DNA from 4 places in the Serratia grimesii genome. Region 4 is predicted to be linked to each of the others. Evidence: predicted binding sites of a transcription regulator. Region 4 holds the regulator's gene; each other region holds the start of a gene.

Region 1 (7,825 bases), 2.3 Mb from region 4:
GGCTGATGGTCATCCCCGCAGCAACAGCGGCCAAAATACCAGAGACGCCGATGTGTTCGGCAATCAAATAAGAGGCAAACGGTAATAACAGCAGGAATACGATTTGCGTCGCCGGGTCATCCCCACTCCAGCGGCTCATCACACGCAGTGATTTACTGTAGAGCCAAGTGACTGCAACCCCAGCCAATAGGCCGCCAATCGCCACTTTGAGGAATTCGAGCGTCGCTCCCCCCACGGTAAACACCATGGTCCCCATTGCCACTGCAATCGCAAACTTAAGTGACACCAGGCCGGACGCGTCATTCATCAGCGCCTCGCCTTCCAACACGCCCATGATCGGCTTCGGTATACGCCCTTTACCGACGATACCGGACAGCGCCACGGCATCGGTTGGTGACAGTACAGCAGCCAGCGCAAACGCTGCCACCAGCGGGATACCCGGTACCATGGCGTAAATCAGGTAACCGACGCCAACCACTGTAATCAGGACCAGCACCAGCGCCAGACCAAGGATTTCTCGTCCGTGGTGCAGGAATTCTCGCGTTGGGGTTTTCCAACCATCAGCAAACAGCAACGGTGGAATAAACAATACCAGGAACAATTCAGGGTCGAAATCGACGTGTAACCCGAAATGCGGCCAAGCCAGCAGGGCCCCGATACCGATTTGCATTAACGGTAGTGGTACCTGGAACGGCAACATGCGCGTTACCACCCCTGACAAGGAGACCACCAAAATTAAAATGAGGATTGTAAAAAAGATTTCCATGCTTTCCTTAGACTCTAGGGTTCAGACTACATCTCTGAGTATGCCCCGATAGTAGATCACTTTTTTTACAGCGGTTAAAGCTTGTTGTGCCTTTCAAATTGCAGCACAGGCAGAAGGAGACTTATCTGAAGCGGAGATAAAACATCCCCCGCCGAAACGACGGGGGAAACGACAATGCGATTAGATCGCCCAGCCGCCAGCATAGAACGCCACCAGGGCCACGGCGATCACGACGGTGCCAATATTCAGTCGGCGCCATTCGCCCGAGAAAATACGGCCAATGACCAATGCGCTAAAGCCCAACATGATGCCGGTCACGATGTTACAGGTCAGCACGATAAATACCGCACACAGAAGGCCGGACATGGCATCAACAAAGTCGTTGAAGTCCAGTTTGGTGACGTTGCTCAACATCAGCAGACCGACATACATCAGCGCTGGTGCGGTAGCATAAATCGGTACCAGATAAGACAACGGTGACAAGAACAAGATCAACAGGAACAACAGACCTACTACGGTCGCTGTCAGGCCGGTTTTACCGCCAGCCGCAGTGCCCGCAGCAGATTCGATATACACTGCCGCTGGCGCTGCACCCACCAGGCCGGAAAAAATGCTGCTCAGGGAGTCCGAGGTCAGCGCTTTACCACCGTTGATGATCTGCCCATCTTTATCCAGCAGGTTGGCCTGACCGGCCACCGCGCGAATAGTACCGGTTGCATCAAACACCGCCGTCATGACCAACGCCAACACGCTTGGCAATACCACAGGCTGCAATGCGCCCATAATATCAAGACTGAAGATCAATGACTTGCCGTTAGCATCCGTCAGACTAGGCATCGCGAACAGGCCCTGATATTTCACCGCCGGGTCAAACAGCAGACCGATGATCGAAATGGCGATAATCACCAGCAGGATACCGCCAGGTACGCGCAACTTTTCCAAACCGAAAATCACCGCCAGCCCGAGCAACGTCATCACAACCGGGAAAGAGGTAAATGCACCCAGCGCCACAGGCAAACCATCCAGCGGATTTTTCACCACCAGGCCCACGCCGTTAGCGGCGATCAGCAACAGGAACAGGCCAATACCGATACCGGTGCCGTGCGCCACGCCCATCGGCAAATTGCGCAGGATCCAGGCACGAATGCCGGTTACCGAGATAATGGTAAAGAGCACGCCCATCAGGAATACCGCGCCCAGCGCCACAGGAATGCTGATGTGCTGACCCAATACCAGACTAAAAGCGGTAAACGCGGTCAGTGAAATCGCACAACCGATAGCCATTGGCAAATTTGCCCACAGACCCATCAGTAACGATCCAAGACCCGCGACCAAACAGGTCGCGACAAACACCGCAGTTGGTGGGAAACCCGCCTTGCCGAGCATACTCGGCACGACAATCACCGAGTAAACCATCGCCAGGAAGGTGGTTAACCCCGCCACCACTTCCTGACGCACGGTGCTGCCACGCGCAGAAATATTAAAATAACCATCAAGCCCGCCTTTTGGTTTAACGGCGTTGTTCGCTTGAGAATTCGACATGTTGCTGTCCCCTGTGTTTCATTGCCAGCCCGTTTCAAAAGGCTTGTTATTCCGCCCACGCCTGTTCATTACGGTATCGTTTCCGTCACGTTTGCTTCATTGCTCTTCACTCATGTCGCCAATCGGCATTACATAAAAGGCAAACGTTTAACTCCCATTGCGTGGTGCGAGTGATTTATGGTGGTTTATTCAAGGCAAACGATTATCCAGCCTTCTATACCCTCTGATCAACCAAAGATCGCGGCAATTTATGCAAAAAGCATGGGGAACCATCATTATTGAAAATACGGTATTTGTCACATAGGTAAATCCGATGGGAACACCCCCCTATCGGGGGGCAAAAACAACTACTGAGTTCGCACTGCATTTTCATCCATGTACGTCAGTTCCCAGATATGTCCGTCCAGATCCTGGAAACCATGCCCATACATAAAGCCATAATCTTGCGGTTGATTATAGGTATTGCCACCCGCGGCGATGGCTTTGCGTACCAGAGCATCTACCGCCGCACGATTGGGTTGAGACAGACACACCAACACTTCAGTGGCCTTTCTGGCATCAGCAATCGGATTCGGGGTGAACATTTTGAATTTGTCATGGGTAAGCAGCATCACATAAATGCTGTCGCTTACTACCATGCAGGCGGCGGTGTCGTCGGTAAACTGTTGATTAAAGCTGAAGCCCAGCTGGGTGAAAAACGCAATAGATGCGGGCAGATCGCCCACCGGCAGGTTAACAAAAATTTGCGTAGCCATGGGCTACCTCCGATGAAGAGTGACCTCATCGAGTATAGCCCATCGCCTCAGTTCAGCAGATCATAAGGCCCACCCTGCTCCAGTGCGCGCTGATAGGCCGGACGTGAATGAATACGCTGCAGATAACCACGTAGTTTCGGGCAACCGTCCAGTGCGCCGCGTGCCGCCATCGCTTCCAGTGGGAAACTCATTTGGATATCTGCCGCACTGAACTCATTACCGACAAACCAGGTACTTTTACTCAGGTGCTGTTCCAAATAATCGCAGTGCGGGGCAATCTGTTTGTCCAGATATTCACGCTGCACGCCTTTGCCAATCGCGCCCGCGACTGGCCTTAACAGCCAGGGGATCGGTGGCTGACCCAAACGGCTGAACACCAATTTCATCACCAGCAACGGCATTAGCGAACCCTCGGCATAATGCAGCCAATACCGGTACTGCTGACGGGCATGATAGTCGGTGGGAATAAACTGCCCCTGCGCGTCGTAGGCTTCCTGCAGGTATTCAATAATGGCGCCGGATTCCGCCAGCGTCAGATCACCATCGACAATCACTGGCGACTTACCCAACGGATGGATCTTCTTCAAAGCCGGTGGTGCCAGCATAGTTTGTGGATCACGCTCATAGCGCTGTACCTGGTAGGGCACATCTAACTCTTCCAAAAACCACAGGATGCGCTGCGAGCGCGAGTTATTTAGATGGTGCACAATAATCATAAAGATTGCCCCTTTAAGGATTCTGCTGACTTAAAGGGTAGTGGCGATTTTTCCAGCGCGCCACCGCAAGCCGTACTGCGCAAAAATAAGTCAATTTATTTGACTGAGATACTCAAAACTCTCCGATTTTCTCTTCAAACATGTCGGCCTATTATCTAACACATCGAGAGGTAACAACCTCTCACCTAAAAAATACCCTGAGGATTGAATCATGAAAAACATCAAAATTTTTGCTACTGCTCTGCTGCTGACTACCGCTTCTTTCGCTAGCGTTGCCGCTGACCAACCAACCAGCCAACCTGCTGCCGACGCCCAGAAAATCGGTGTCGTATCCGTTAGCGGTGCTTCTAACCTGAGTGCATTGGAAAGTGAATTGGCTAACAAGGCTGCAGCATCAGGCGCTAACTCTTACCGCATCATTGCTGCCGGCGGCCAGAACAAACTTTACGGTACCGCAGAAATCTTCAACTGATCGTCAGACAGTTAACTGACGGAAGAAAGAAGCCCCGAAAGGGGCTTTTCTCGTTTTTAACGGGCGTCAAAACGTGTGGCCAGCTTCTGCTGCCGAAATTGTTCGGTAATATAATCGACGAATACTCGGGTTTTGGTTGGCAAGAATTTGGTGGTGGGAAAGTACAGACACAAACTACCGCGATCGACATACCAACCTGGCAATACCCGTACCAAGCGGCCACTTTCCAGGTAGGGCAAGGCATTTGGCATACTGATAAGTGCAATACCCAATCCCATTTCCGCCGCCTGGGCCGCCGCTTCCGGCTCATTCACCGTCATTTTTATCACCATTGCCGGTACCCGCTGTTCATTATCTGCGTTTCTCAACGGCAGGTTGCGAATTCGCCCTGTTTGCGGCGAACGGATAAAAATACCCGCATGTTCCACCAACTGCTCTGGCTGCTGAAGTCGTGGGTGGCGTTGCAGATACTCGACAGAAGCGACCAAAACGCCGTGTGCCGGTGCCAATTCGCGTGCGATCATGCCTTGCGCCAGCTCGATGCCGCCGCCCATCGCCACATCGAAATGCTCGCCGATCAGATCCACCTGACGATTATCAAAATGCCAGTCAGGAACAATAGCCGGATATCGCGCCAGAAATTCCGGCAACATTGGCAGCACAAAATGCAGACCAAAGGCGGTCCCCATACTGACCTTCAATGTCCCAACAGCGACTCCACCGCTGCTACTCAAACCTTTCAATGCGCACTGGATCGACAGTAATCCGCCGCTAACCTCCTGCAAAAAACGTTCACCCTCTTCAGTCAGAGTCAGCTTGCGCGTATTACGCTGAAATAGCCGTACGCCCACCAGCGTCTCCAGTTTGGTGACGTTCTTCCCCACCGCGGCAGAGCTGATACCCAGCTTACGACCGGCAGCGGAAAAACTACCACTCTCTGCACTGCTGACAAAACATTCCAGATGACCAAGCATGGTTTTCCCGCTGATTTCAAACCTATGGTTTAATCTGATTATAGCTCTTTTGGGCTAGTCACCGATCCGTGTTTCTCCGATACTGAAACGGTAGATTTTTTAACCTCATCCCCACCTTGGAGAAACATTATGTCCGCAACGCTCTCTTTGAAAGGCAAAGTCGCATTCGTTCAGGGCGGCTCACGTGGCATTGGTGCCGCCATTGCTAAACGTCTGGCACGCGAAGGTGCCGCCGTAGCATTAACCTACGTGGCCTCTGCCGACAAAGCCGATGCAGTGGTCCGTGACATCCTCGCCGCTGGCGGTAAAGCCCTGGCCATCAAGGCCGATAGCGCCGACGCTACCGCATTGCAACAAGCGGTACGCCAGGCCGTAAATAGCTTGGGCAATCTGGATATTCTGGTGAACAACGCCGGTGTGCTGGCGATGGGCAGTACCGAAGAACTGGCGCTGGAAGATCTGGACCGCACACTGGCAGTTAACGTGCGCAGCGTGTTTGTCGCCAGTCAGGAAGCAGCGCGCCACATGAATGAGGGCGGCCGTATCATCAATATTGGCAGTACCAATGCCGAACGTATGCCGTTTGCCGGCGGTGCTGTGTATGCCATGAGTAAATCCGCGCTGGTCGGCCTGACCAAAGGCATGGCACGCGATCTTGGGCCACGTGGCATTACCGTCAATAACGTGCAACCCGGTCCGGTGGATACCGATATGAATCCGGATGACGGTGATTTCGCCGATCAATTGAAAGCAATGATGGCCATCAACCGCTATGGCAAAGATGAAGAGATCGCCAGTTTCGTCGCCTACCTCGCCGGGCCCGAAGCCGGTTATATCACCGGTGCCAGCCTGAGCATTGACGGCGGGTTCTCGGCGTAATATTTCCACATAAGCGAAAAGCCCCGCTCGGGGCTTTTTTAGTTTGACTACAATGAAAAGATGCACCATTCGGAGTGTCCTCCATGAATGCTATCTCTTTTCATCGATTACTCATCGCCTGCTTCACTGCCCTACTGCTCGTTGGTTCAGTTCATGCTGCTACGGTGAAGGATAAGCCGCCGAAACAGGAAGAACGCGATACCCTGGAAGTCAACATGGACGACATCATGCAACCCTGGAAGGGGGACTTGCCGGGCATGCTCGATCGACGGGTGATCCGGGTGTTGACCACCTACAGCAAGACCTTCTTCTTCATCAACAAGGGGACTCAACGAGGTCTCACCCATGACATATTTTTGGAGTTCGAGCGCAACCTTAACCTTACGTTGATGAAGGAAAATAAGCTCAAACACCGTCACCTCAAGGTAAGGATCATCTTTGTACCGGTCGCACGCGATCAGCTCTTCAATGCGCTCAACGAAGGTAAAGGAGACATCGCGGCAGCCAACCTGACGATTACCCCAGCACGTCAGGAACTGGCGGCCTTCACTACCCCTCTCTATCCAAAAGTTAAGGAACTGCTGCTCTCCGGTCCTTCCTCACCCAAGGTAGAAAGTCTGGAGCAACTCTCCGGCAAGACAGTATTCGTGCGCCCTTCATCGAGCTATCACGAAAGCCTGGTGGCGCTGAATGCACACTTCGCCAAAGAATCTCTTCCTCCCGTGACCCTTGAAGCGGCGCCCGAAGCACTTGAGGATGAAGATCTGATTGAGATGCTGAACGCCGGTCTTATCCCCCTGATCGTGGTCGATCGGCACAAGGCTTTGTTCTGGAAACAAGTGTTCCCAAAAATTCAGATACACGAAGATGTGGTACTGCGTGACGATGCGAACATTGCCTGGGCCGTTCGCAAGAACAGCCCGCAGCTTCTCGCGTTGCTTAATAACTTCGTCAAGGATAACCGCCAGGGCAGCAAGTTAGGAAACACCATTCTGTTGCGCTACCTGAAGAACGCAAAATATGTCAAGAATGCCGCAGCAGAGAAGGAGCGCAGCAAGTTTCTGGCGATGGTGGACATATTCAGAAAATATGGCGATCAATATGATGTGGACTGGTTGCTGATGGTGGCCCAGGGCTACCAGGAATCACGCCTCAACCAATCGGTCCGTAGCCGGGTTGGCGCCATTGGTGTCATGCAGGTGATGCCAAGTACGGGCAAGGAACTGAAAGTCGGTGACATACGCAATCTGGATCCCAATATCAATGCCGGGGTTAAATATATGCGTTGGATGATCGACCGATACTACGCTGACGAACCTATGACACCTCTCGACAAGGTGCTCTTCTCATTCGCATCCTACAACGCCGGCCCGGCCCGTATTGCCCGCCTGCAAGCCGAAACCAAAAAACGCGGTTTTAACCCCAATGTCTGGTTCGGCAACGTGGAATACCTGGCCGCCGAGCGGATCGGTGCCGAAACAGTGACTTATGTCAGTAATATCTACAAATACTACATCGCTTATCGACTGATCATGGACGAGCGAGCGCGCAAACAGAAGGCGATGGATAACCCCAGAAGTACGCCTGCCCCAGAAAAAAAGGAAGGCGCTGCCGTTAAGCCATAAACGCGCCATTATCATTTGGCGCTGTCGATGCAGGCAGCGCCATTTTCCTCGGATCCCTCGGGAAAGTGACGGTCGAATTTCTCTTTCAGGTTTTCC
Region 2 (7,825 bases), 1.2 Mb from region 4:
TCAGACATAGTTTCTTCCCGTCATTTATCAGTGGCTAACATGCGCCATCCAGCGCCTTTCAGCTTTGCGGAACAGGCTGATTAACACATAAGAGATGATCAGATACAGCACCGCCGCAATCCCGAAGGCGTAGAACGGCTGATAGGTCGCCGCATTAATATCGCGTGCGATTTTCAGCAGGTCCGGTACGGTGGCGGTAAACGCCAGCGCGGTGGAGTGCAACATCAAGATCACTTCGTTGCTGTAGGCTGGCAGTGCGGTCCGCAACGCCGAAGGCAAAATAATGCAGCGATACATCTTAAAGCGGGAAAAACCATAGGCGTTGGCCGCCTCGATCTCACCGTGCGGCACCGAACGAATAGCCCCGGCGAAGATCTCGGTGGTGTAGGCGCAGGTGTTAAGCGTCAGCGCCAAAATGGTGCAGTTCAACCCGCTGCGGAAGAACGCATTGAGGAACTCGCTGCCACGCACGATCTCCAGACTGTACATACCGGAGTAGAACACCAGCAACTGCACATACAACGGTGTGCCACGAAACACGTAGGTATAAAGCCATACCGGGAAGCGAACCCATTTTATGGAAGAGACACGCGCCACCGCCATCGGGATTGCCAGCAGGCCGCCCATCACCACCGACGCAATAAGCAACCACAGCGTGACCGCCACGCCGGTGAAACGATAACCGTCGCTCCAGAGTAACGATTCCCAGTATTGGTGCAAAATATCGATCATAGCTCGGCCCTCTTGACGCCCAATGAATAACGCCGTTCAAGCCACAGCAACACCCCGTTGGAAACCGTGGTGAAAACCAGATAAACCACACCAGCCACGATCGCGAAGAAGAACGGTTGGTAGGTACCTTTCCCGGCCAACTGAGTGGCTTTCACCACGTCATTAAGGCCAAGAATAGACACCAGTGCCGTTGCTTTCAGGATCACTTGCCAGTTGTTGCCAATGCCCGGCAGGGCAAAGCGCATCATCGCAGGGAACAGAATGCGGCGGAAAATCTGCGGACCGGAAAAACCATAGGCGGTTGCTGCTTCTATCTGCCCTTTCGGTACGGCCATATAAGCACCGCGGAAAGTTTCAGTGAAGTAGGCACCGTAGATAAACCCGAGGGTGATGATCCCTGCACTGAGCGGATCGATATCAATTTGCGAGAAGCCAAGCAGTTCAGTGAGGTTATTGAGCGCAATTTGCAGACCGTAAAAAATCAGCAGCATCAGCACCAGATCGGGTACACCGCGGATCAGCGTCGTGTAAGCACCGAAAATCATCGAGACCAGTGGGTTATGTGAAAGTTTACCGCCAGCGCCGATCAGACCAATCACCACCGCCAGCACTACGGAACTGAGGGCCAGCTCCAGCGTCACCAAAGCGCCCTCAAATATCAATTGGGAATAGCCTTGCAGCATTTACTTCACCCTGTCGTCATTGGATCCCGAACCATCGGGGCCGGTGGGTCGGCCCCGAAGTCACAACATGGAACGGTGCGCGGAATTATCCGCCGTAGACGTCAAAGTCGAAGTATTTCTTCGCAAACTTGTCGTAAGTACCGTCTTTGCGCATCTCGGCAAAGGCTTTATCTAATGCTGCCTTCAGTTCGGTATCTGTCTTACGCAAGCCCATACCGGTACCGACACCAAAGAACTTGTCATCCTTCACCGACTCACCGGCAAACGCGTAATTTTTACCTGGAGGCTGTTTCAGGAAGCCATCGCTGCCAGCCACTTCGTCCTGGAAGGCGGCATCAATACGGCCTGATGCCAGGTCGGCGTACACCAGATCCTGGTTCTGATAAGGTACAACGGTGATGCCCTTAGGCTGCCACATGGCGTTAGCATAGGCTTCTTGAGTAGTACCTTGCAGCACACCGATACTTTTGCCTTTCAGCGCGTCCACGGTAGGCAATAGCTTCGAGCCTTTCGGGGCGATCAGACGGGCGTTAGCGGCATACAGCTTGTCGGTAAAGGCAATTTCTTGCTGGCGTTTTTCAGTGATCGACAAAGAAGAGATAATGGCGTCAATTTTCTTCGCCTTCAGGGAAGGGATCAGCGCATCAAAATCGCTTTCCACAAAGGTACATTGGGTATTTATGCGTTTGCACAGCTCTTTGGCCAAATCGATATCAAAGCCGACCAGCTCACCTTTGGCATTTTTTGACTCAAAGGGGGCATAGGTCGGATCGGTACCTATCTTCAGCGTCGATGGTACAGCGGCAAATGCGCTGCTTACCGCGCTCAAAGCCAAGACTAAAGGAAGAACCTTAACCAGCTTTTTCATAAATTACCCTCAAATTGATTTTTTGATGCCACTGCGGGCATTACTTTTCCACCAAATCAATTTGCAGTAATCGTGCCACATTTGTTGCTGTAGGCGGAGGGAACGGCTCCGGCCTTCACAAAACTGTTTCCTGGGACGATAACCGCAAAATTAAATCGGCCAGTCTTGGCCGCGCCACGGGCAGTGGGTAAATACCAAAGCCTTGAAACAGTGAGCGTGATGAAGTGGGATCATTATGGTGCATGCGCCGCCCTAATTCAGTGCGGTGTTGCACAAATGTGCCAAATTGGGGAGAAATTTGTTAATTGGCACCTTGCCAGCGGGTAAATAAATCCTTCGGTAATTCAATGTCAAATTGGTCAACCACTCGGTTTACAGTTTGATCGATGATGTCTTCGACACTCTCAGGACGGTGATAAAACGCCGGCACTGGCGGCATAATTACCGCGCCCATTTCCGCCGCCTGGGTCATCAGCCGCAGATGGCCAATATGCAATGGGGTTTCACGCACGCACAACACTAACCGGCGGCGCTCTTTCAAAACGACATCCGCAGCGCGCGTCAGTAAACCATCGCTATAGCTATTGGCGATACCGGATAACGTTTTGATCGAACAAGGTAAAATCACCATACCTGCCGTTTTGAACGAGCCGGAAGAAATGCTGGCACCAATATCGCGAGAATCATGCACCACATCGGCCAGTGCCTGCACTTCACGCAAGCTGAGCGTAGTTTCCAGAGACAGCGTTTGTCGCGCGGCATTACTCATCACCAAATGGGTTTCCACCTCTGCGACATCGCGTAATACCTGTAGCAAGCGCACGCCGTAGATTGCGCCGCTGGCGCCGGAAATACCGATGATGAGTCGTTTCATAAAACTGGCCTCTGCCACGAAAAAGATAGGATCAGGCAGACTTTGCCGCAATGGCGAGGGATAAGCAAGTCAGGGAGGGATAATGCACTGCGACAGACGCCGCAGTGCACCTTGGTTGCACAACGCAGGAGTTTAACCTTCGTTATGCATTTCCAGATTTTCCGCTTCGGTTTGACCACGCAGTTCTTTGGCGTCGTCGTTACGCAGCGATTCCAGATACTCGAGATAACTTTGATCAACATCTTTAGTGACGTAGATACCGTTGAATACCGAGCATTCGAACTGCGCGATATCTGGGTTCTCTTCGCGCACTGCTTCGATCAGATCGTCCAGGTCTTGGAAGATCAAGCCATCAGCACCGATGATTTGACGGATTTCATCCACTTCACGACCATGAGCAATCAGCTCATTGGCACTCGGCATATCGATGCCATAAACGTTAGGGAAACGAACTTCTGGTGCAGCAGAAGCCAGATAAACCCGCTTGGCACCAGCGTCGCGCGCCATCTCGACGATCTGCTCCGAGGTCGTGCCGCGCACAATTGAGTCATCCACCAGCAGCACATTCTTGTCGCGGAATTCAGCACGGTTGGCGTTTAGCTTCCGGCGTACTGACTGACGACGCGCCTGTTGGCCAGGCATGATGAAGGTGCGGCCGACATAGCGATTCTTCACGAAACCCTGGCGGTACGGCTTATCCAGAATGCGTGCGATCTCCAATGCGATATCGCAGGAGGTTTCCGGGATCGGAATCACTACATCAATATCCAGATCTTCCCATTCGCGAGCAATCTTCTCACCCAGCTTCTGCCCCATACGCACACGAGCGCTGTAGACCGAAATCTTGTCCATAAAGGAGTCTGGACGAGCGAAGTAAACATACTCGAACAAGCAAGGGTTGGTTTTCGGATTCTCTGCACACTGACGAGTGAACAATTGGCCCTTATTGGTGATATACACCGCTTCGCCCGGCGCTACGTCGCGCAGGAACTCAAAGCCCAGCGTATCCAATGCCACGCTCTCGGACGCCACCATATACTCATTGCGGCCATCTTCAAGCTGACGTTTACCGATCACTAACGGACGAATGCCGTGCGGATCACGGAATGCCAACAGGCCATGGCCGATGATCATCGCGACACAGGCGTAAGCACCACGCAGTTGCTGATGCATGGCGGCAACGGCAGTGAAAATATTGTCGGATTCCAGCGGATAGTGTTGGAAACGGTCCAGCTCACTGGCCAGCACGTTCAGCAGAATCTCAGAATCGGACGTGGTATTGATATGGCGGCGACCGCTTTCGAACAGCTTCTGGCGCAGTTCATGAGCATTGGTCAGATTGCCGTTATGTGCCAGCGTAATACCGAACGGCGAGTTGACATAGAAAGGTTGAGCCTCTGAAGCACTGGAGCTGCCAGCCGTCGGGTAACGCACATGGCCAATACCCATGTTGCCCTGCAAGCGCTGCATATGGCGTGCCTCAAACACATCCTTCACCAGGCCGTTTGCTTTACGCAAGCGGAACCCGTTATGGGCATCAATGGTGACGATGCCTGCGGCATCCTGGCCACGGTGCTGAAGCACCGTCAGCGCATCATAAATCGACTGGTTTACCGGCATAAAACCGGCGATACCGACAATACCGCACATGTTGTCTTTTCCTCATCAGCGCTACCGCCCAGGTAAATGGGTCGGTAAGAAACTCGACGTGCTCTGCAGGTAGTCAAAGAACCACCTGATGATGTAACTGAACTGGGGAATAAGCTGCGACTGTTTCCAGTCGGCACTCTGTGAAAAGCCAGTAAAGGTATCCAGGAAAAACAGTATCGCCGAAACGATCAACACGCCGCGCAGTGCGCCGAAACAGACGCCCAGCACCCGGTCGGTGCCTGATAACCCGGTTTTCTCTACCAGTGAGCTAATCACATAGTTAACAATAGCTCCTACGATCAGGGTCGCAATAAACAAGATTGCAATCGCGATACCGTTTCGCACCAGTTCATCTTCAAAACGAGTGAAGTAGACCGCAAGGTAAGAGTAGAAATGGCTGGCAACAAAAAACGCACATCCCCATGTCACAAGTGACAATGCTTCGCGAACAAACCCTCGGATCAGGCTCACCAAAGCCGAAAATCCAATCACCGCTATAATGACGTAATCAATCCAGACCATGAACTATTCCAATGATGAATCGCCCCTGCATCCATTTCGCGGCGAATTCTAACAGAAAACGTAAACGTTTGCGTAGGGGTTTTCCTGCCCCGCTACAAATAAAAAACGGCGATAACAAAATTCCCAATCGCCGCGCCTACATAGGCCATTTCAACTACGAAAGGCACATTATTTTTAATGATTATACTGGTACGTATAGGTTTAGGGGCACAGCATGCTGTGCCCCTTCATCTTATTAACGTACGCTGTATGGCTTCACCTGACCGCTCAAACCACTGAGGGAGTTAAGCGCAGGCAATGAAGACTGCAGTTTCTGTTTCGAGGCGTCTGGACCGACGTAAATCCGAGTAATCTGCCCCTGTACCGGCGTGGATGGCACGGTGAAAGCACGATAGCCGGACAGTCGGAGTGACGCGACCACTTCGTTCACTTTGGCTGCATTCTTCAACGCACCAAGCTGCACCACATACGCCTGCCCTGCCGGTGCTTTCTCTTCCGCCGGTTTCTGCACAGGTGCAGGTTCAGGCTTCGGTGCTGGTTCAGGTTTCGGCTCTGGCTTCGGTTCAGGTTTCACCACCGGCTTCACTTCCACCGGTTTCGGTTGCGGCACCGGTTTTGGTTTCACGTCCACCGGTTTGGTTTCTACCGGTTTAGGTTTCGGCGTTGGTTGTGGACGAGATTCAACCGGTGGCGGTGTGATCTGAGCCGGCTGTTGTATTGCCTGCTGTGTCGCCGCCTCATTAGCCGCCTGCTGCTCAACCAACGCACCCGCGCCTTCCGGCGGTTGTGCCGGCAATGGTTGGCTTACCGGTGGCACCACGTCGTTCTCTTCCACATCACCGGCCTTCGGCACCAATGGGATGGCAGCGAATTCGTCCTCGTAATGTTTCTTTTTACCGTCCAGCAGCCCTGGCAGGATAATCACCCCCAGCGCAACCAGAATCACGGTACCCACCAATCGGTTTTGAAATTTACTTGCCACTCACACTCCCCGCATCTCGTCTAACGCCGCCATCACGTGTGCAACGGTGTGGAACGATCCACAGACGATCACAATATCCTGTTTTTCAGCGTCCTGCATAGCCTGACGCCAGGCAGTTTCGACATCGGCAAACTGCCGCGGTTCCGTTAAATATTGCGCCAACAGCTCAACACCGGCACCACGCGGCCCTTCAAGCGGTGCACAGTACCATTCATCGACCTGCTCACTCAGACAAGCCAATGTACCGGCAATATCTTTGTCCGAAAGCATACCCACCACAGCACGTACTTTGCCGCCATTACGCGGCAACGTCGCCAGGCGACCAGCCAAATAGCTTGCCGCGTGTGGGTTATGTGCCACGTCGAGGATCAATGTCGGTTCACGCCGCACAATCTGGAAACGTCCCGGTAGGGTCGCCTGCTGCAGACCAGCGAAAATCGCCCGCTCATCAATTTCCAACGCAGAATAATGTAACGCGGCCAGCGCGGTCGCCGCATTGGCTAAGGGTACGTTTGGCATCGGCAAGTCCGTCAATGAGGTGCCGCCACCCTCCCACTGCCAGCGTTCGCCCTGTTCGCTAAAGGTCCAAGCCTCGCCACGACGATACAGTTGCGCACCCAGGGTTTCCGCTACTTGTCCAATAGTTGCCGGCATATCCGGTTCACCCACGACAGCCGGCTTACCACCACGGAAAATCCCGGCTTTTTCGCGGCCAATGCTTTCGCGGTCGCTGCCCAGCCAGTCGGTATGATCCAGTGCAATGCTGGTCACCACTGCCACACTCGGGTCAACAATGTTGGTCGCGTCCAGACGTCCGCCAAGACCGACTTCCAGGATCACCACGTCAAGCTTAGCTTGTTTGAACAGTTGCAAGGCCGACAGAGTGCCAAATTCGAAGTAGGTCAGTGACGTTTCGCCCCGGCCCGCTTCAATGGCTGAGAATGAGCGGCTGTGTTCTGCCTCACTCAGCTCATCACCTTGAATGCGTACTCTTTCGGTATAACGCACCAGATGTGGTGAGCTGTAGACGCCAACGCGCAACCCCGCCTCCATCAAAATCGCTTCCAGAGTGCGGCACGTGGTGCCTTTGCCGTTAGTACCGGCAACGGTGAACACCGTCGGTGCAGGAGTAAGTAAATCAAGATGCGCCGCAACGCGCTGTACGCGTTCCAGGCCGAGTTCGATCGCCTGGCTGTGCAGACGTTCCAGATAAAAAAGCCACGAGCTCAATGGCGACGTGGCTTGGGGAATTTGGTGGTTTTGCATGAGTCCCGTCACTGAACTTGGGTTCATTAATCCATCAGGGCACCACCCTCACCGCGGTAAAGGCGATGCTCTGCATGATACCCCATGTTTTTCAAGCCGCAGCGTTACTCGCTGTCACTCGATATTCATAGGGTATTTCCAGCCGTCACTTAGCCACAAAATGACGACTGAACCCCGCGTTGGCTTGTGCCAACACGGGTAATTTCTTTGCCTCAGGCGTCGGCCTGATTTTCCTGCTCAGACACCGG
Region 3 (7,825 bases), 1.6 Mb from region 4:
ACCTTACCGTGACCGGGGCCCAGCGCATGCAGCACGCCATAACTCAGGCTGAACAGCATCAATGCCAGCCCGGCCTGCTGCGGTGCTGCTTTTACCTGCTGTAGCAAACCGGCTAACTGCTGATGCAGCCCTTTCTGCCACACAACACTTTGCATCAACAGCTGCGGCCAATAGTGCCACGCCAACTGGGCACCCAGCGCCAGCAACAATGCAAACAAAAGCAATGGCCACAGACTGAAAGCCCAGTGTCGCTTACGCGCCGTCTGCTGGCTGAGGTTTATTGACATTGCAGGCTGACCCGTTGTGCAAACTGTTGCCCTAGCGCCATATCTTCGCCGGGCGAATCGTTCTTATCGAGGGACAAGGCATATGCCTGCAAAGACGAGTTTGGTTTAGGTGTCATCAGCTTGAACTTGCACTGCGATGCCATGTCTGGCGGCAAGTGCAGCGCTGTCTTATCTTTGTAGGTCATATCGACAAAATAGGTTGGATCGTAAGTAGAGATCTCAAACGGCTTACCCGCCAGCGGTTGCGGCTCGGCCAGCGGTAACACAAACTCAAGCACCGCCTGGTGCCCCTGGCGCGACAAATGGTATTCCGTCGGCAAATTCAAATATTTCACCCGCTTACCGTCGCGATACATATCCGTGAAATAATGCTGACCCAGCACATTGGCCATGACCTGCGCTGCCAGCTTTTTCCATACTTCTGAATCGCTTTTGGCATTCTCCGCATCGTAAAGCAGGTCCGCCGAGGTGATTTCATCCATAACCCAAACCATTTTCAAGCCAACCAGCTGTTGATCCTTCGCCACAAAGGTGGTGTTCATATCAATAAAGCTGTGCGGGTGAGCGACAGCGCCGGTGCTGCATAGCATGAGAAAACCGGCCAGAATAAAACGTAACTTCATCATCAAACGATACTCATTATTGTTATAAAGTAACATCAACCAATCTTAAACCGCCGTGATTCCGCCCAATAATTGTGACGAAAGTTGTAAGCCGAAGTAAAACCGGGTGCCGTCGCCACGCCGCGCATCGCCTTTTGCTATGCTTACTCATAATTTAAACGTGACCTGCCTGAAGGTGATATGAGCCTGGACACTGCCCCTGTGCCTGAGCTCTCCGGTCAACAACGACGCTGCCATCTGTTATTGATGCTGTATGCGCCGGTGCCCGCAGTACAACTGGAGACTATCAGCCAAATTAATGGCGTCGCCCCCCCTATCACCCGGCAAGATATAGCCGAGGTTGCCAGTGAAATCCAGCGTTTCCATCATCTGGAGATCGACGGCAATCCCGACGAGGGATACCGGATTCGGGGCAGTGCGCTCAATCAACGTCTCTGCCTGCTCCACTGGCTGCGACGGGCGCTGCGCTGTAGCCCGGACTTTATTGAACAGCATTTCTCCCCGTGGCTACAGCAGGCACTGGGATTGAACCATGATTTGACCACGCAGTTGGAACAGTACATCAGCACATGTGAACCCTTGATTAACCGCAGCTTTGATCGGCGTGATCGTCAGTTCCTACAGCATTATCTCCCCTATTGCGTGTGGGAAGCACGGAGCCAGCGGCACCCCACGTTCAACCCCACCCAGCGCGACTGGCTGCATCAGAAGCCAGAACATCAGGTGGCGGGTGCACTACTTCACTCATTGAGCCAACTTTTTGCCTTGCAACCCGAAGAGAGTGAAAGCGACTTTCTTGTATTGATGTTCACCATGCTGAAAAACCACAGTTATCAGAGCAATGACTCTGCAGAAGACCTGCGGCTGATGACTGCAATTGAAAATATGGTCGAGTGCTTCCAACAGATATCCGGTATGACCTTCAGCAGTAAAGACGATTTGATCAGTCAATTGTTTGCCCATCTGGCGCCTGCGGTGGAGCGTTGCCACTTTGAGATTGGTATCGACAACACGCTTCTGGAAGAAGTCGAACGCAAATACCCACGGCTGATGCGCACGGCTCAGGAGGCGCTGTCACCGCTTGAACAGGAATACGGCATTCATTTCTCCAACGAGGAGGCCGGCCTGGTCGCGATCAGTTTTGGCGCTTGGTTAATGCAAGGTAATGCGTTGCAAGAAAAGCAGGTGTTACTACTGACGCTGGACAACCCGCAGCTGGAAGAGGAAGTGGAATATCAGATCCGTGAATTAACGCTACTGCCATTGAATATCAAATATTTGCCGTTGCGTGATTACCTGCATTCCGGCCCCCCTCAAGGGGTCACCTTAGTGATCACCCCTTACGCTACGGAGCACGGTGAACGGCAACCGCCGCTGATTTACACTGAGTTACCGTTAGAACGCCAGCAACGCAAAGCCATCCGTGCGCTGCTGGAAACCTCTTAACGGCTGCTGCTGACCGCGACAGCCGGCGGACGAATAAACAACGCCGGCAATGCCACTGCCGCCATCACCCAGAATACCCCGCCCTGCAGATGCTCGAACAGGAAGCCGGCAATCACTGTCATAATCGCAATCCCACCCCCCATCGCCAGCGCCGAGTAAACCGCCTGCAAGCGGATCACTTCCGGCCCCTTGCGTGCCGCGATAAACCGCATCGCCGCCAGATGGCAAACCGTAAAGGTGCCGCAGTGCAGAATCTGAATCACCAACAGCCATCCCAATTCAGTACTGCTGGCCATCAAACCCCAGCGTACTATTCCGCAACAGGCGGAAAGCAGTAACAAATTGCGTGCATTCCAGCGACGGAACAGGAAATTACTGCTGGCGAAAATAATCACCTCTGCCACAACCCCCAGCGACCACAAGTAACCAATGGTCGACGCCGAGTAACCCGCCTCTTGCCAATAGATGGACCCAAAACTGTAATAGCCTGCGTGTGCGCCCTGCAACAGGGTTACGCACAACAAGAAGCGCCAAACCGGCCCTTCTTTAAGCATCTCCCACAATGAACGGTTTGCTTCATTGTGGGTACGCGCCTCACCCTGTGGCATCACGCTTGGCTTCAGCATCATGCCCAACAGCATGGCCAATATGCTGATAATCAAGCTGTAGAGAATAGCGTTATGGCCCCAAACGGAAACCATCTGGCCGGTCAATGCCGAACCAATCACAAACGCCAGCGATCCCCATAACCGGACACGGCCATAATCCATGGTGATCTGTTTTTGCCAGGTACCGGCCAACGCGTCAGTGAGCGGGACCAACGGCGAAAAGAACAAGTTGAAGCCGGCGATCACCAACATTAACCAACCCCAGCCATTACCGAAACAGAACCCGACGGCAAAAGCCAGTGTCAGCAATGCCAACAGGCGCAGGGCAGTCACCAGATGAGCGGGATCTTTTACGCGCGGGGCAATCAGCAAACTACCGAGGAAACGTGCAACCAGACCTGCGCCAAGCAGAATACCGATAGTTTCAGGCGGTATACCTTCGCCTTTTAACCAAACACCCCAAAAAGGTAAGAAGATGCCATAAGAAAAGAAGTAGGTGAAATAGCTGAGAGCGAGCCAACGCGTTGATTGCAAAACCATGATCCCTCCGGTGTGAGGGCGATACTTTGACAGAGGTCACACTGGCTAGCAATGTACATTCACCGTCGAGGGGGTAGAGTGCTAGGTAGTTCACAGTTTGTCTGCAACAGGCATAAAAAAACCCGCCGAAGCGGGTTTTTAAAGGGAAAGCAGAGTTATGCGTAAACCGGTAGACGGGCGCAAATATCCAATACTTTCTTCTTGGTACGTTCGATGGTGGCTTCATCATTGATGTTGTCCAACACATCACAGATCCAACCAGCCAATTCACGCACTTCAGCTTCTTTGAAGCCACGGCGAGTCACTGCCGGCGTACCGATACGCACACCAGAAGTCACGAATGGGCTCTTAGGATCGTTTGGCACGCTGTTTTTGTTCACAGTGATGTTGGCACGGCCCAAGGCTGCGTCAGCTTCTTTACCAGTCAGGTTCTTATCAACCAGATCCAGCAGGAACAGGTGGTTATGAGTGCCACCGGAAACCACTTTGTAGCCGCGATCCAGGAACACTTGTACCATCGCTTTAGCGTTATCAGCCACTTGCTGCTGGTAAATTTTGAACTCAGGCTCCATCGCTTCTTTCAGTGCTACCGCTTTACCGGCGATCACGTGCATCAGCGGGCCGCCCTGGCCACCAGGGAACACTGCAGAGTTCAGTTTTTTGTACAGGTCTTCATCACCGCCTTTCGCCAGGATCAGGCCGCCACGCGGACCCGCCAGGGTTTTATGGGTCGTGGTGGTAACGATGTGTGCGTGTGGTACTGGGTTCGGATAAACGCCGGCGGCGATCAGGCCTGCAACGTGTGCCATGTCAACGAACAGGTAAGCACCGATGCTGTCGGCGATTTCACGCATTTTTGCCCAATCAACGATACCGGAGAAGGCTGAGAAGCCACCGATGATCATTTTTGGTTTATGAGTTTGTGCCTGTTTCGCCAGATCTTCGTAGTCGATTTGGCCTTTTTCGTCGATGCCGTAAGGCACCACGTTATACAGCTTACCGGACAGGTTGACAGGTGAACCATGAGTCAGGTGACCACCATGTGCCAGGTTCATCCCCAGAATGGTGTCGCCCGGCTGCAACAGCGCGGTATAAACAGCGAAGTTCGCCTGAGAGCCGGAGTGCGGCTGTACGTTGGCATAATCGGCACCGAACAGCTCTTTAGCACGGTCGATAGCCAGTTGCTCAACGATATCCACGTATTCGCAGCCGCCGTAATAGCGCTTGCCTGGATAACCTTCAGCGTATTTGTTGGTCAACTGGGAACCCTGAGCCTGCATAACGCGCGGGCTGGTGTAGTTCTCAGACGCAATCAGCTCAATGTGCTCTTCCTGACGCACAACTTCTTGCTCCATTGCACGCCACAGTTCGGCATCGTAATCAGCAATGTTCATTTCACGCTTTAACATCCGGCTTCTCCTGACTAAATCAGCTAACTAAAAAATCACCAAACAACTACCCGTTCGGGTTCTGGCCCACAGTGTAAACTGTTTCGCCCCACCGAGGATAGGTCTTGACAGAGGTTTTTACGCAAACGATTGGCTTTAGACGCAGCAAGGCTTTGATCCGATAAATAGTGCCATTGGGCAACGGACTTTTACTCATGCTAAGAATGCGTTTTTTTCATGTTCTGTGAGCGGGATCGTCGCTTAACGATTCCGTAACAAAAACAGGGGTATTTACAGCCACCTCAGAAACCGCTAGGATGCGTCTAAACTTAAAGATGCATTTAAAATGCATCATTATAAAACGCCAATAATAACCGACCAAGGAGCGCTACCATGCTGGATAGCAAAACCATCGCCACCGTAAAATCTACTATTCCCCTGCTGGCCGCTACCGGGCCAAAACTGACCGCACATTTCTACGATCGTATGTTCGAACACAACCCCGAATTAAAAGATGTGTTCAATATGAACAACCAACGTAATGGCGATCAGCGCCAAGCACTGTTCGACGCAATCTGCGCCTACGCCTCGAATATCGAAAATCTGGCGGCACTGCTGCCAGCAGTGGAGCGTATTGCCAACAAACACACCAGCCTGAATATTCAGCCGGATCAATATCACATTGTCGGCGGTCATCTGCTGGCCACGTTGGATGAAATGTTCAGCCCGGGCCAAGAGGTATTGGATGCCTGGGGCAAAGCCTATGGCGTGTTGGCGAATGTGTTTATTCAGCGTGAAGACCAGATTTATCAGGCCAGCGCAGCCGCCGACGGTGGCTGGCGTGACCTGCGTGCCTTCCGCATCGTCAAAAAACAGCCGCAAAGTGACGTGATTTGCAGCTTCGTGTTGGCACCGGTTGACGGCGGTCGGGTAATCGATTTCAAACCTGGCCAATATCTGGCGGTCTACATCAAACACGACAGCATGGAAAACCAGGAAATACGTCAATACTCACTGACCACTTCACCTAACGGCGAATACTACCGTATTGCGGTGAAGCGTGAGGATCAGGGCAAAGTGTCTAACTTCCTGCATCAGCAAGCCAAAGAAGGTGACGTGATTTACATCGCCCCGCCGCACGGGGATTTCTTTCTCGACGCGCAGCCGGACACACCTGTGGCACTGATTTCCGCCGGTGTCGGCCAAACCCCGATGCTCGGCATGCTAAATACACTGCACGATAACCAGCACCCGGCAGATATACACTGGCTGCATGCAGCTGAAAACGGCAGTGTTCACGCCTTTGCCGATGAAGTTGCGGATATTGCCAAACGTATGCCTAATCTGCGCCGTCATGTGTGGTACAACCAACCCGGTGCCGACGATGTAGAAGGCCGTGACTACCAAAGCCGTGGTTTGATGAATCTGAGTGCACTGCGCGAAACGCTCAGCACCCCACAGATGCATTACTATTTCTGCGGCCCAGTACCTTTCATGCAATATGTGGCCAAGCAGTTACTGGAGATGGGCGTGGACGCCGATCGCATCCACTACGAATGCTTCGGTCCGCATAAGGTCATGTAATTGAAAGGGGCGCGGCCTATTACCGCGCCCTCATACGGCTGATAATGTCCATTATTAGGGAGCGCGAGCCGAAGGAGTCGTAGCAGCTTTAGCTGCCGACCAATTTGCCGGGAGCAAATTGGAACGACGTCCAGTCGGCCCGTAGGGTGGGACACACGGATGTGTCCCATAAGTGCCCTTCGGTGCGCCAGGCACAAGTATCTCTATCTAACAAACAGCTCAACGCGCGCCCTTGCGTTATTTCTCCGCCAGCTTGCGTGTCTCTTTTACCTGCTGCGGCGTAACCGGTGCAGCTTGATTACCCCAGCTTCCTCGTAAATAACTCATCAGATCGGCAGCTTGCTGGTCATTCAACGCCCAAGCATAACCCGGCATAGCAACCGCCGTGGCATGTTGCGTGATTGGCGTATGCGCCCCTTCCAACACCACGCGCAGCGCGGTTAGTGGATTCTCCGCTGTGACCGTTGCGTTACCCGCCAGTGCCGGAATGGTGTTGTCACTGCCCTCACCCTTATTGCCATGACAGGTTGAACAATACATGGCATAGGTGCCTTGCCCCGCTTTCCAGTTATCGACCGCCATGGCAACAGGTTTCTCCGTCGACGGTTTTTCTGCCGCCAGGCTATGCAAATAGGTGGCAATGGCGCTCAAATCACCGTCGGTCAGATATTGCGTGCTGTGGCTAACCACGTCACTCATCGGCCCGGCGACCGCGGCATGTTGGCTGCGCCCGGTTTTCAGCAAAGACACGACTTCATCAGGTTTCAGTCCACGTATTCCGGAAGCGTACCAGCCATCCAGCTCAGCGCCACTCAGGAAAGCGGGCTCTTTGCTGTCCAGCCCCTTCTCCTGCATTGCCCAGCCGCGTGGCGTATGGCAACTGCCGCAGTGCCCAGCGCCCTGAACCAGGTAAGCTCCACGATTCCACTCGGCACTCTGACTGCTGTCTGGCTGGTAGGGCGTATCGTCATGGAATAACTGGTTCCAGACCGCCAGCGGCCAACGCATCGACAACGGCCAACTGATATCACTGGCGCGGTTAGCCGTATTCTGTGCCGGCACTTCCTTCATCAGGTAGTCATACAGCGCACGCATATCTTCCGCATTCATTTTGGCGTAAGAGGTGTACGGCATCGCCGGATACAGTCGATGACCATCTTTAGCAATCCCCTGACGCATAGCACGATCAAATTCGTCAAAAGAATAGGCACCGATGCCCTGCTGTTTGTCCGGCGTGATGTTGGTGGCGTAAATGTTGCCCAACGGAGTGGGGAACTTCATCCCGCCTGCAAACAGAGCCCCGCCCGGCGTGGTATGACAGGCAGTACAGTCACCGGCTTTCGCCACAT
Region 4 (7,825 bases):
GAGTATCTTTTAGATGGCGGGGGAGTTTCTTTTCCAGACCGGCGCGGACAACATGTTGAAAGAATATATCCAGCCGTTCACATTCCCACCAACCGTCCATATAGCTTTCGCCAAGGCCGAGAGAACCCTCCTGTAGAACGCGTTTAAAAAAATCGGGGTTTTTAATCTGAATATCGAAAGGGCGTGAGCCGTTTATTTCAATACCGGCCATGCTGAGCATTTCATGAGCGATACGGTACCATTGGTTGTCCTGGATGCTCACATCTTCTATACACGATGAACTCATAGCTTCTCCATCACCTTCTTCTGACTTATGACCCGCCAAAAAATAGCTTAGACAAATTCTGCGGGTGCATACGTTTACCTACGGTAAAAAGTCCCGTGGCGTCTGATATCCGACTATGAACAGAGGAAAATTTTAAGAAGGTTCCAGCGCAAGAAACGCGGGAAAGACAATCCTTAAAAAAGTGTGACGCCATGCGCGTACACAACAGCAATTTGTGATAAAGAAATTATAAAAGTGTTATTTTAAAAGGTCGTTTTGAGTATAGGCTTGCCGAGGCGCTTACTCAACTGTAAATCGCACTCGGCAAAAATATTCTTTAAGTGATTATTAATAATGACAATTATGACGCAGAGTTAGCATGTTCCTGTCGCGTTGTCTGACTGTCATCCACCACTTTACCGCGTTGCAGCATATAGCCCATTCCAGCCAATACTACCGTCGACACCATCACCGTGACTGTTGCCAGCAGGGGTTGGGCAATAAATGCCGAAACCAGCATACTGGCGACAAAACACAGGCCCAACTGCAAGGTGTTTTGCAGGGCTGCGGCTTTACCTGTGCCTTCTGGGAATGGCGTTAGCGCATTCGCCACTACGATTGGGTAGGTGGCTCCGTTGACCAATGCCATCACGCAGAACGGAATCAACAATGTGGTCAGTGTCGGCTCAGTCAGCGTGGCAACCAAGTACAGAGACACCATACTCACACCATAAGCTACCAGCAGCCACGGCAGTAACGTGTTGCCATTAATGCGATTTAATGCGGTACGGCAGCCATAACCCCCTAATAAGAAGGCAAGGGTCTGCGGTACATAACTCAGGCCAATATCATTTGGGCTGTACCCCATATCACCAAGAATAAACGGTGAACCGGTCAGCCAGGCAAAAAATCCGGCCGAACAGGCGGCAAAGATGGTGACGTTCCCGCTAAAGGCCGGTGATTTCAACAGTTGCAGGAAGGTCAGGCTGTTTTTCTTTTCGGTGGTGGGTGCCGCCTTGGCGCTTTCTTTCAATAGCAGGGTAGGCAGCAGCAGTATAACGGTGATGCCCAGCAGCACGGCGAAAATAGCGCGCCAACCCATATGGTTTAACAGCCATGCCCCGACCAGCGGTGCCAGTGCGGGTGAAAGCGCCACCAGTGGCATAATAGTGGCGAAAACACGGTTTGCCTTACCTTCACGGTAACGGTCAATGACGAGCGCTTGCCAGGTGACCGCGGCGGAACAAACCCCAATGGCCTGGATAAAACGCAGCGACCAGAGCTGAACGGCATTCTCTACCCACAACATGCCCAGGCAACCCAGGGCAAACAGGGCCAGACCAATCAATAGTACGGGCTTGCGGCCAAGGTGATCGGAAAGCGGGCCCCAGAGTAATTGTGCAAAGGCAAAGCCGGCCAGGAAGATACTCAGGCTGGCGCTGATCGCCCCGGCAGAAATTTGCAGGTCTTGCTGCATCACACCAAAAGCGGGCAAGTACATGTCGGTAGCCAGGTAACCCAGCATACTCAGACCGGCAAGATAGAACATAAAACCAAAGGAATTTCGCATGGTATTTCTCGTTAATATTTTATTGTCGCAGGTTTTTAGCGCCGGCAAGTGTATCCGGCTGGATCTCTGCTTGTGAAACGGTAATATTTGCAAAGTGCTGTTAAAAAAATTGAAGGCAAAACCATGTGGTCTGAATATTCTCTGGATGTAGTGGATGCTGTTGCCCGAACCGGTAGCTTTAGCGCAGCGGCGCAGGAATTGCATCGGGTACCCTCAGCGGTAAGTTACACCGTGCGGCAACTTGAGCAATGGCTGGCGGTACCGTTGTTTGAGCGTCGTCATCGTGATGTGGAGCTGACGCCTGCGGGTGTGCTATTTATTCAGGAAGCGCGTGGTGTCATCAAAAAAATGCTCGACACCCGACGGCAGTGTCAGCAAGTAGCCAACGGCTGGCGTGGTCAGTTGAAGATTGCCGTAGATATTATCGTCAAGCCACAGCGTTGCCGTCAGTTGGTGTTGGATTTTTATCGGCATTTTCCTGACGTTGAATTATTGGTTCAGCCAGAAGTGTTTAATGGCGTGTGGGATGCATTGGTGGATGGCCGTGCTGACATGGCGATAGGTGCGACGCGGGCCGTGCCGGTCGGTGGTGGGTTTGCCTTTCGCGATATGGGCGACATGCGTTGGTTATGCGTCGCCAGCCCCCAGCACCCGCTGGCCGCTTTAGAGGGGTTACTGAACGATGACCAGCTCCGGCCTTTCCCGTCACTGTGTCTGGAAGATACCTCACGTAATCTCCCCAAGCGGGTCACCTGGACACTGGATAACCAACGGCGGTTGGTAGTGCCGGACTGGGCGTCGGCGGTGGATTGCCTGTGCGCCGGATTGTGTGTGGGGATGATGCCCGCACATCAGGTCTTGCCGTTAGTAGAACGTGGGGAACTGGTAGCGCTACAGTTGCAGCAGCCGTTTCCTGCCAGCCCCTGTTGCCTGACATGGCAGCAAAATACGCCATCACCGGCGATGGCCTGGCTATTGGACTATTTAGGCGACAGCGAAACGTTGAATCAGGAATGGTTAAGTGAAGTGACGCCGGAAACCGCAGTGGCTTCCGGCGTGAATGACTAACGGCGGTAATCGATAAACGGACCGTCAGCAACCGAACGGCGCTCAACCAACTTAGGATGAACCTCGATCACCTGTGACTCTTCACGCTTGCTGATGATGCGGTCCAATAACATGGTGAATGCCATCTCACCCAAGCGCTCTTTAGGTTGATGAATCGTGGTCAGTGCCGGGGTGAAATAGCGCGCATTGCGCACGTTATCATAGCCAATGACCGAGATATCTTGCGGCACGCGTAGCCCAAGCTCATCGGCGGCACAGATAGCCCCCATTGCCATGATATCGCCGCCACAGAATACCGCGGTTGGACGCTGCTTCTGCGACAGTATCTGGTGCATGGCCTTGTAGCCGGATTCTGGCTCAAAGTCACCCTGGACGACCCACTCGTCGCGCACGTCGATATTGGCTTCTTCCATGGCTTTTAAGAAGCCCTGATGGCGTCCGCCCCCAGTGTTACGCGCCAGTTGGCCGGGAATGGCACCGATATCGCGGTGTCCGCGCTCGATCAGATAACGTCCAGCCAGATAGCCACCTTCGAAGGCATTATCAATGATGGTATCAGTAAAATCACCGCGTGCTGCGCCCCAGTCCATCACGACCATCGGGATGTTGCGATAATCTTCCAACATGCCGAGCAATTGGTCTGGGTATTCTGAACACATCACCAACAAGCCATCGACGCGCTTTTGCGCCAGCATCGCCAGATAGGCGCGCTGTTTGTCCAAATTGTTGTGCGAGTTACACAGAATCAGCGTATAGCCTTTGCTGTAGCAACTGTTTTCTACCGCTTCGATCACTTCAGCAAAGTAGGGCGCTTCACTAGAGGTTGCCAGCAGACCAATCGATTTGGTGTGATTGACCTTCAGACTGCGCGCCACAGCACTGGGTGAATAATGCAGCTCTTTAATCGCGGCACCCACGGCCGCTTTTGTCTCTTCGGCGACGAAACGAGTCTTATTGATGACGTGCGAAACGGTGGTGGTGGAAACGCCAGCGCGTTTGGCCACATCTTTAATCGTTGCCATGTAAAGAATGACTCCTGAACTCACATGTTGCAGTATGTAAGTGTGATGTTAATCGTTTGCCTGCGTAGATCCTTCTCCAAAGAAGCGAAAACTGAGTTTTTAGTGTGTTGAAGTCGTCAGCGCTTGGTCAGGAGGGGCATTTTGCCGGTACACAGTTGTGAACTGCGAATTTTGTCCCATATTGAGCAAAAGGGGAAGAGGTAATCGGTATTATAAACCGGGAAATGATAACAAGATTTTATTGGCCAACTGTGTGAAAATGGTTTGACGCATTAATTGTGTGCCTTTTATCCTTGGGAAAACCAATCTGAAAAGGAGTTGTAATGGATACCGATCTGAAAATGTCACTGTTCACCACTGTCTGTGCGCTGGCCGTGATTATTGCTTTTAGCTTCACCGCAGCATTGAACTGATCCCCGAAGTAAAAACAGGCGCAGCTTAGTGCGCCTGTTTGCCTCAACCCGCGTTATGCCAGGTTTTTCTCCACAAATGCCCAGTTAACCAATGCCCAGAAATTCTCCAGGTAGGTCGGGCGTGCGTTGCGGTAATCGATATAGTAGGCGTGTTCCCACACGTCGACGGTCAGTAACGGTTTGTCTTCACCGGTCAGCGGCGTACCAGCGTTCGACGTATTAACAATAGCCAGCGAGCCGTCAGCCTTTTTCACCAGCCAGGTCCAGCCGGCGCCAAAGTTTTTGATTGCAGCCTCGCTAAATTGCTCTTTGAAGGCGGCGAAAGAACCAAACGCCTGATTGATAGCGGTAGCCAATGCGCCCTGAGGCTCACCACCGCCCTGTGGCGATAAGCAGTGCCAATAGAAGGTGTGGTTCCATACCTGAGCGGCATTGTTGAAAATGCCGCCACTGGACGCCTTGATAATCGCTTCCAGAGATAACCCGTCAAACTCGCTACCTTTCAGCAAATTGTTCAGATTGACCACATAGGCGTTGTGATGCTTACCATAGTGGTATTCCAGTGTTTCTGCTGAGATGTGGGGTTCGAGAGCGTTTTTCTCATACGGTAGTGCAGGTAGTTCAAACGACATTGCTTCCTCCTTATACAGGATCCATCCGGTACTCAATTACCTGGGTAACAGGTTGGCCTGTTTTTATTGTGGGTATTTAGCTTAGCAATTTTCGCAATAAAAATCAGTGATGAGTCTGAGAAAGGTACAGGTACGGCAGTAAGCGTTGGAGAATTAAACCGAAGAGAGCGGCTGGTAAGGCCAGCCGCAGAACGAATTATCGAATGGTTTTCGGTGTCACTACACGGCGTGCGCCGATGTAATGGTTTTGCCAGTAGTCATTGTCGAGCTGGCTGATACGAATTTCTTCACCGGTGCGCGGAGACTGAATAAATTTGCCGTTGCCCAGATAGACACCTACATGGTCGGCTACGCCGCGATTGTTAATGCGGAAGAACACCAGGTCACCACTTTCCAATTCATTTTTCTTGATCGGTGCGGCGTCACGCAGGTGATACATTTCGTTAGCGGTGCGTGGCATTTTGATTTTTACCACGTCTTTATAGGCGTAATAAATCAGACCGCTGCAGTCAAAACCGGTTCTTGGTGAAGTACCGCCCCAGCGGTAAGGTTTGCCCATTTGGTCCATCAGCTTGGCCATCGCGGTTTGCTTGGCGTGCTGGTAGCGTTTCTTATGTGCTGGGGTGAGCTTCAGCGGTTTTTCATCACGTGCCAATTTAGCGGTTGCCATACCGGCTTCACGATGACGACCATAGCCTTTTTTGTAACCCTTTTTCGGCGGGGTCACTTTGATTTTGGCGATTTGTTGAGTTTTGTGTTTCGATTTGGCGCTGACGATCTTTTTAGCGGCTTTTTCTGTTTTGGCTTTGGGAACCTTGGCTGTTTTTTGCGGGGTGGTGACTTTTACTTTTTTGCTGCTAGCCTTAACCGCTTTCTTTTTCTTACGGTCATCTGGCCGGGCTTCGTTTACGTGGCTCTTGCGCTGCTCAGCGGCAATACGCGCCTGTGGCGCTGCGTGCGCCAAATTGAAGAATAGCTGTGTAAACAACAGCACAAAAAGCGTAAGAATTAAACGCATGTCGACGTTACCAACCTTGGCCCCGGAACAGATATCGAAAGAATGACAGTATTCCCGAATTTCGCCATATAAAACAGCGAAGAACTCATAAATGATAATCCATATTGTGAGAAAACGTTAATGGCATTTTTTTTGCCGAAAAATCAAACCGTTAATGTATAAAAAACCAACAGAAAACGCGTGGGGAATAATTAAACGACGTGTTTTGGTGAAAAAATATATTAGTGAAATGGCCAGATTAAAAATGTTATTCTGTCCATATGTTTTGGTCGGAAAGGCCTTGCCGGTGATACGCGACTGACAATGGGGAATGCCCTTGCAAAAGATGGCGTTTTCTTGTGACGGTTTCAGCCGCTACAATAGCCCGTGTGATGCATGTTGTAGCCATGAGATTTGGCTTGAGGAAGCAATATAATGACGACGACGATTGAAAAAATTCAGCACCAGATCGCTGAGAACCCAATTTTGCTGTACATGAAAGGTTCACCGAAATTGCCAAACTGTGGTTTCTCCGCACAAGCCGTGCAGGCATTGTCTGCCTGTGGCGAGCGTTTTGCCTACGTTGACATTTTGCAGAACCCGGACATTCGTTCCGAGTTACCGAAGTATGCCAACTGGCCGACGTTCCCACAGCTGTGGGTCGACGGTGAGCTGGTCGGTGGCTGTGATATCATCATGGAAATGTATCAGCGTGGCGAACTGCAGCAGCTGATTAAAGAAACGGCAGAGAAGTACAAACAGCAGGAAGACCAGCAGCCATAACAGGCTTGGTTTTATTGTTGGACGAGATCGGGCGGTGCCAGCTAATACTGGGCCGCCCGATTTTTTTCTCTAAACGCGTCGTTTTTCTGCTGCTGTGTACAACGTTCTTGCAACAGCAGAGAACGTTGTCCGCCAGGCCGTGATATGTAATTTAGATATCTTCGTCGGTATTGGTGGCCGCTAGAGGCCAGCCACCAAGGCGCTTCCAGCGGTTAACCAGTTCACAGAACAACTGAGCAGTTTGCTCTGTGTCATATAATGCTGAGTGCGCTTGGGCGCTATCGAATGGAATGTTGGCGGCAATACAGGCTTTAGCCAGCACGGTTTGCCCGAGTACCAGTCCGCTCAATGCTGCAGTGTCAAAGGTGGCGAACGGATGGAAAGGGTTGCGTTTCAGACTGGCGCGTTCCGCCGCGGCCATCAGAAAGCTGTGATCAAAATTGGCGTTGTGCGCCACAATAATCGCTCGGTTACAGCCCCGGTCCTTAATACCTTTGCGCACGGCTTTGAAAATAGCGTGCAGCGCATCGTGCTCGCTGACGGCACCACGCAACGGGTTACTGGGATCGATGCCATTAAAGGCCAGCGCTTCTGGTTGCAGATTCGCGCCTTCAAAAGGTTCCACGTGGAAGTGCAGGGTTTCGTCCTGCTGCAACCAGCCGTTCTCGTCCATTTTTAACGTCACAGCGGCAATTTCCAACAATGCGTCAGTTTTGGCATTAAATCCGGCGGTTTCTATATCTATGACTACGGGGTAAAACCCACGAAAACGGCCACTCAGGGCGTTAAGATCACTTTTTTCGGCCATCAGTTTCTTATCTTCATCGAATGCAGCGCGCATTATGGCAAATTTTGCGCCCGGTTGCAGGCGGTTATCACGCGGATAAAAACAAGGGCGCAAAAAGCGCCCTTGTTGATCGATCTCAGTGGCCGAGACCATGGCCTGCGTGTTTATTCTCGATCAGCTCAATCTTGTAACCATCTGGGTCTTCAACAAAGGCGATGACCGTGGTGCCACCTTTGACAGGGCCGGCTTCGCGGGTGACTTTGCCGCCGGCTTTACGGATGCTGTCAC

Evidence for each region. The regulator PurR, encoded in region 4, represses purine synthesis genes. The targets are predictions, from matches to a motif close to CANGCAAACGTTTGCNTG.
Region 1: SGBXF1_RS21690 (NCS2 family permease) is a predicted target of PurR. The motif match lies at 2,445-2,462, and genes of this name have one in related genera.
Region 2: cvpA (colicin V production protein) is a predicted target of PurR. The motif match lies at 5,387-5,404, and genes of this name have one in related genera.
Region 3: glyA (serine hydroxymethyltransferase) is a predicted target of PurR. The motif match lies at 5,032-5,049, and genes of this name have one in related genera.

The regions. Positions count from the first base shown of each region.
Region 1 covers NZ_LT883155.1:4,650,843-4,658,667, forward strand. The annotation lists gene SGBXF1_RS21685 (Na+/H+ antiporter) at 1-766, opposite strand, end outside; gene SGBXF1_RS21690 (NCS2 family permease) at 947-2,308, opposite strand; gene SGBXF1_RS21695 (VOC family protein) at 2,656-3,063, opposite strand; gene SGBXF1_RS21700 (glutathione S-transferase family protein) at 3,111-3,779, opposite strand; gene bhsA (multiple stress resistance protein BhsA) at 3,991-4,251, shown strand; gene SGBXF1_RS21710 (LysR family transcriptional regulator) at 4,308-5,225, opposite strand; gene SGBXF1_RS21715 (3-oxoacyl-ACP reductase family protein) at 5,355-6,104, shown strand; gene SGBXF1_RS21720 (MltF family protein) at 6,188-7,729, shown strand; gene SGBXF1_RS21725 (RrF2 family transcriptional regulator) at 7,741-7,825, opposite strand, start outside.
Region 2 covers NZ_LT883155.1:3,572,529-3,580,353, forward strand. The annotation lists gene hisP (histidine ABC transporter ATP-binding protein HisP) at 1-8, opposite strand, end outside; gene SGBXF1_RS16810 (ABC transporter permease) at 28-732, opposite strand; gene SGBXF1_RS16815 (histidine ABC transporter permease HisQ) at 729-1,415, opposite strand; gene hisJ (histidine ABC transporter substrate-binding protein HisJ) at 1,501-2,283, opposite strand; gene SGBXF1_RS16825 (UbiX family flavin prenyltransferase) at 2,585-3,157, opposite strand; gene purF (amidophosphoribosyltransferase) at 3,290-4,807, opposite strand; gene cvpA (colicin V production protein) at 4,829-5,329, opposite strand; gene dedD (cell division protein DedD) at 5,565-6,311, opposite strand; gene folC (bifunctional tetrahydrofolate synthase/dihydrofolate synthase) at 6,312-7,577, opposite strand; gene accD (acetyl-CoA carboxylase, carboxyltransferase subunit beta) at 7,790-7,825, opposite strand, start outside.
Region 3 covers NZ_LT883155.1:3,908,128-3,915,952, forward strand. The annotation lists gene SGBXF1_RS18355 (nickel/cobalt transporter) at 1-287, opposite strand, end outside; gene SGBXF1_RS18360 (DUF1007 family protein) at 278-946, opposite strand; gene csiE (stationary phase inducible protein CsiE) at 1,091-2,356, shown strand; gene SGBXF1_RS18370 (3-phenylpropionate MFS transporter) at 2,353-3,504, opposite strand; gene glyA (serine hydroxymethyltransferase) at 3,660-4,913, opposite strand; gene hmpA (NO-inducible flavohemoprotein) at 5,286-6,476, shown strand; gene SGBXF1_RS18385 (c-type cytochrome) at 6,714-7,825, opposite strand, start outside.
Region 4 covers NZ_LT883155.1:2,323,564-2,331,388, forward strand. The annotation lists gene cfa (cyclopropane fatty acyl phospholipid synthase) at 1-286, opposite strand, end outside; gene punC (purine nucleoside transporter PunC) at 627-1,835, opposite strand; gene punR (DNA-binding transcriptional activator PunR) at 1,959-2,903, shown strand; gene purR (HTH-type transcriptional repressor PurR) at 2,900-3,925, opposite strand; gene cydH (cytochrome bd-I oxidase subunit CydH) at 4,249-4,338, shown strand; gene sodB (superoxide dismutase [Fe]) at 4,392-4,970, opposite strand; gene SGBXF1_RS11020 (C40 family peptidase) at 5,167-5,988, opposite strand; gene SGBXF1_RS11025 (Grx4 family monothiol glutaredoxin) at 6,403-6,750, shown strand; gene rnt (ribonuclease T) at 6,902-7,591, opposite strand; gene gloA (lactoylglutathione lyase) at 7,674-7,825, opposite strand, start outside.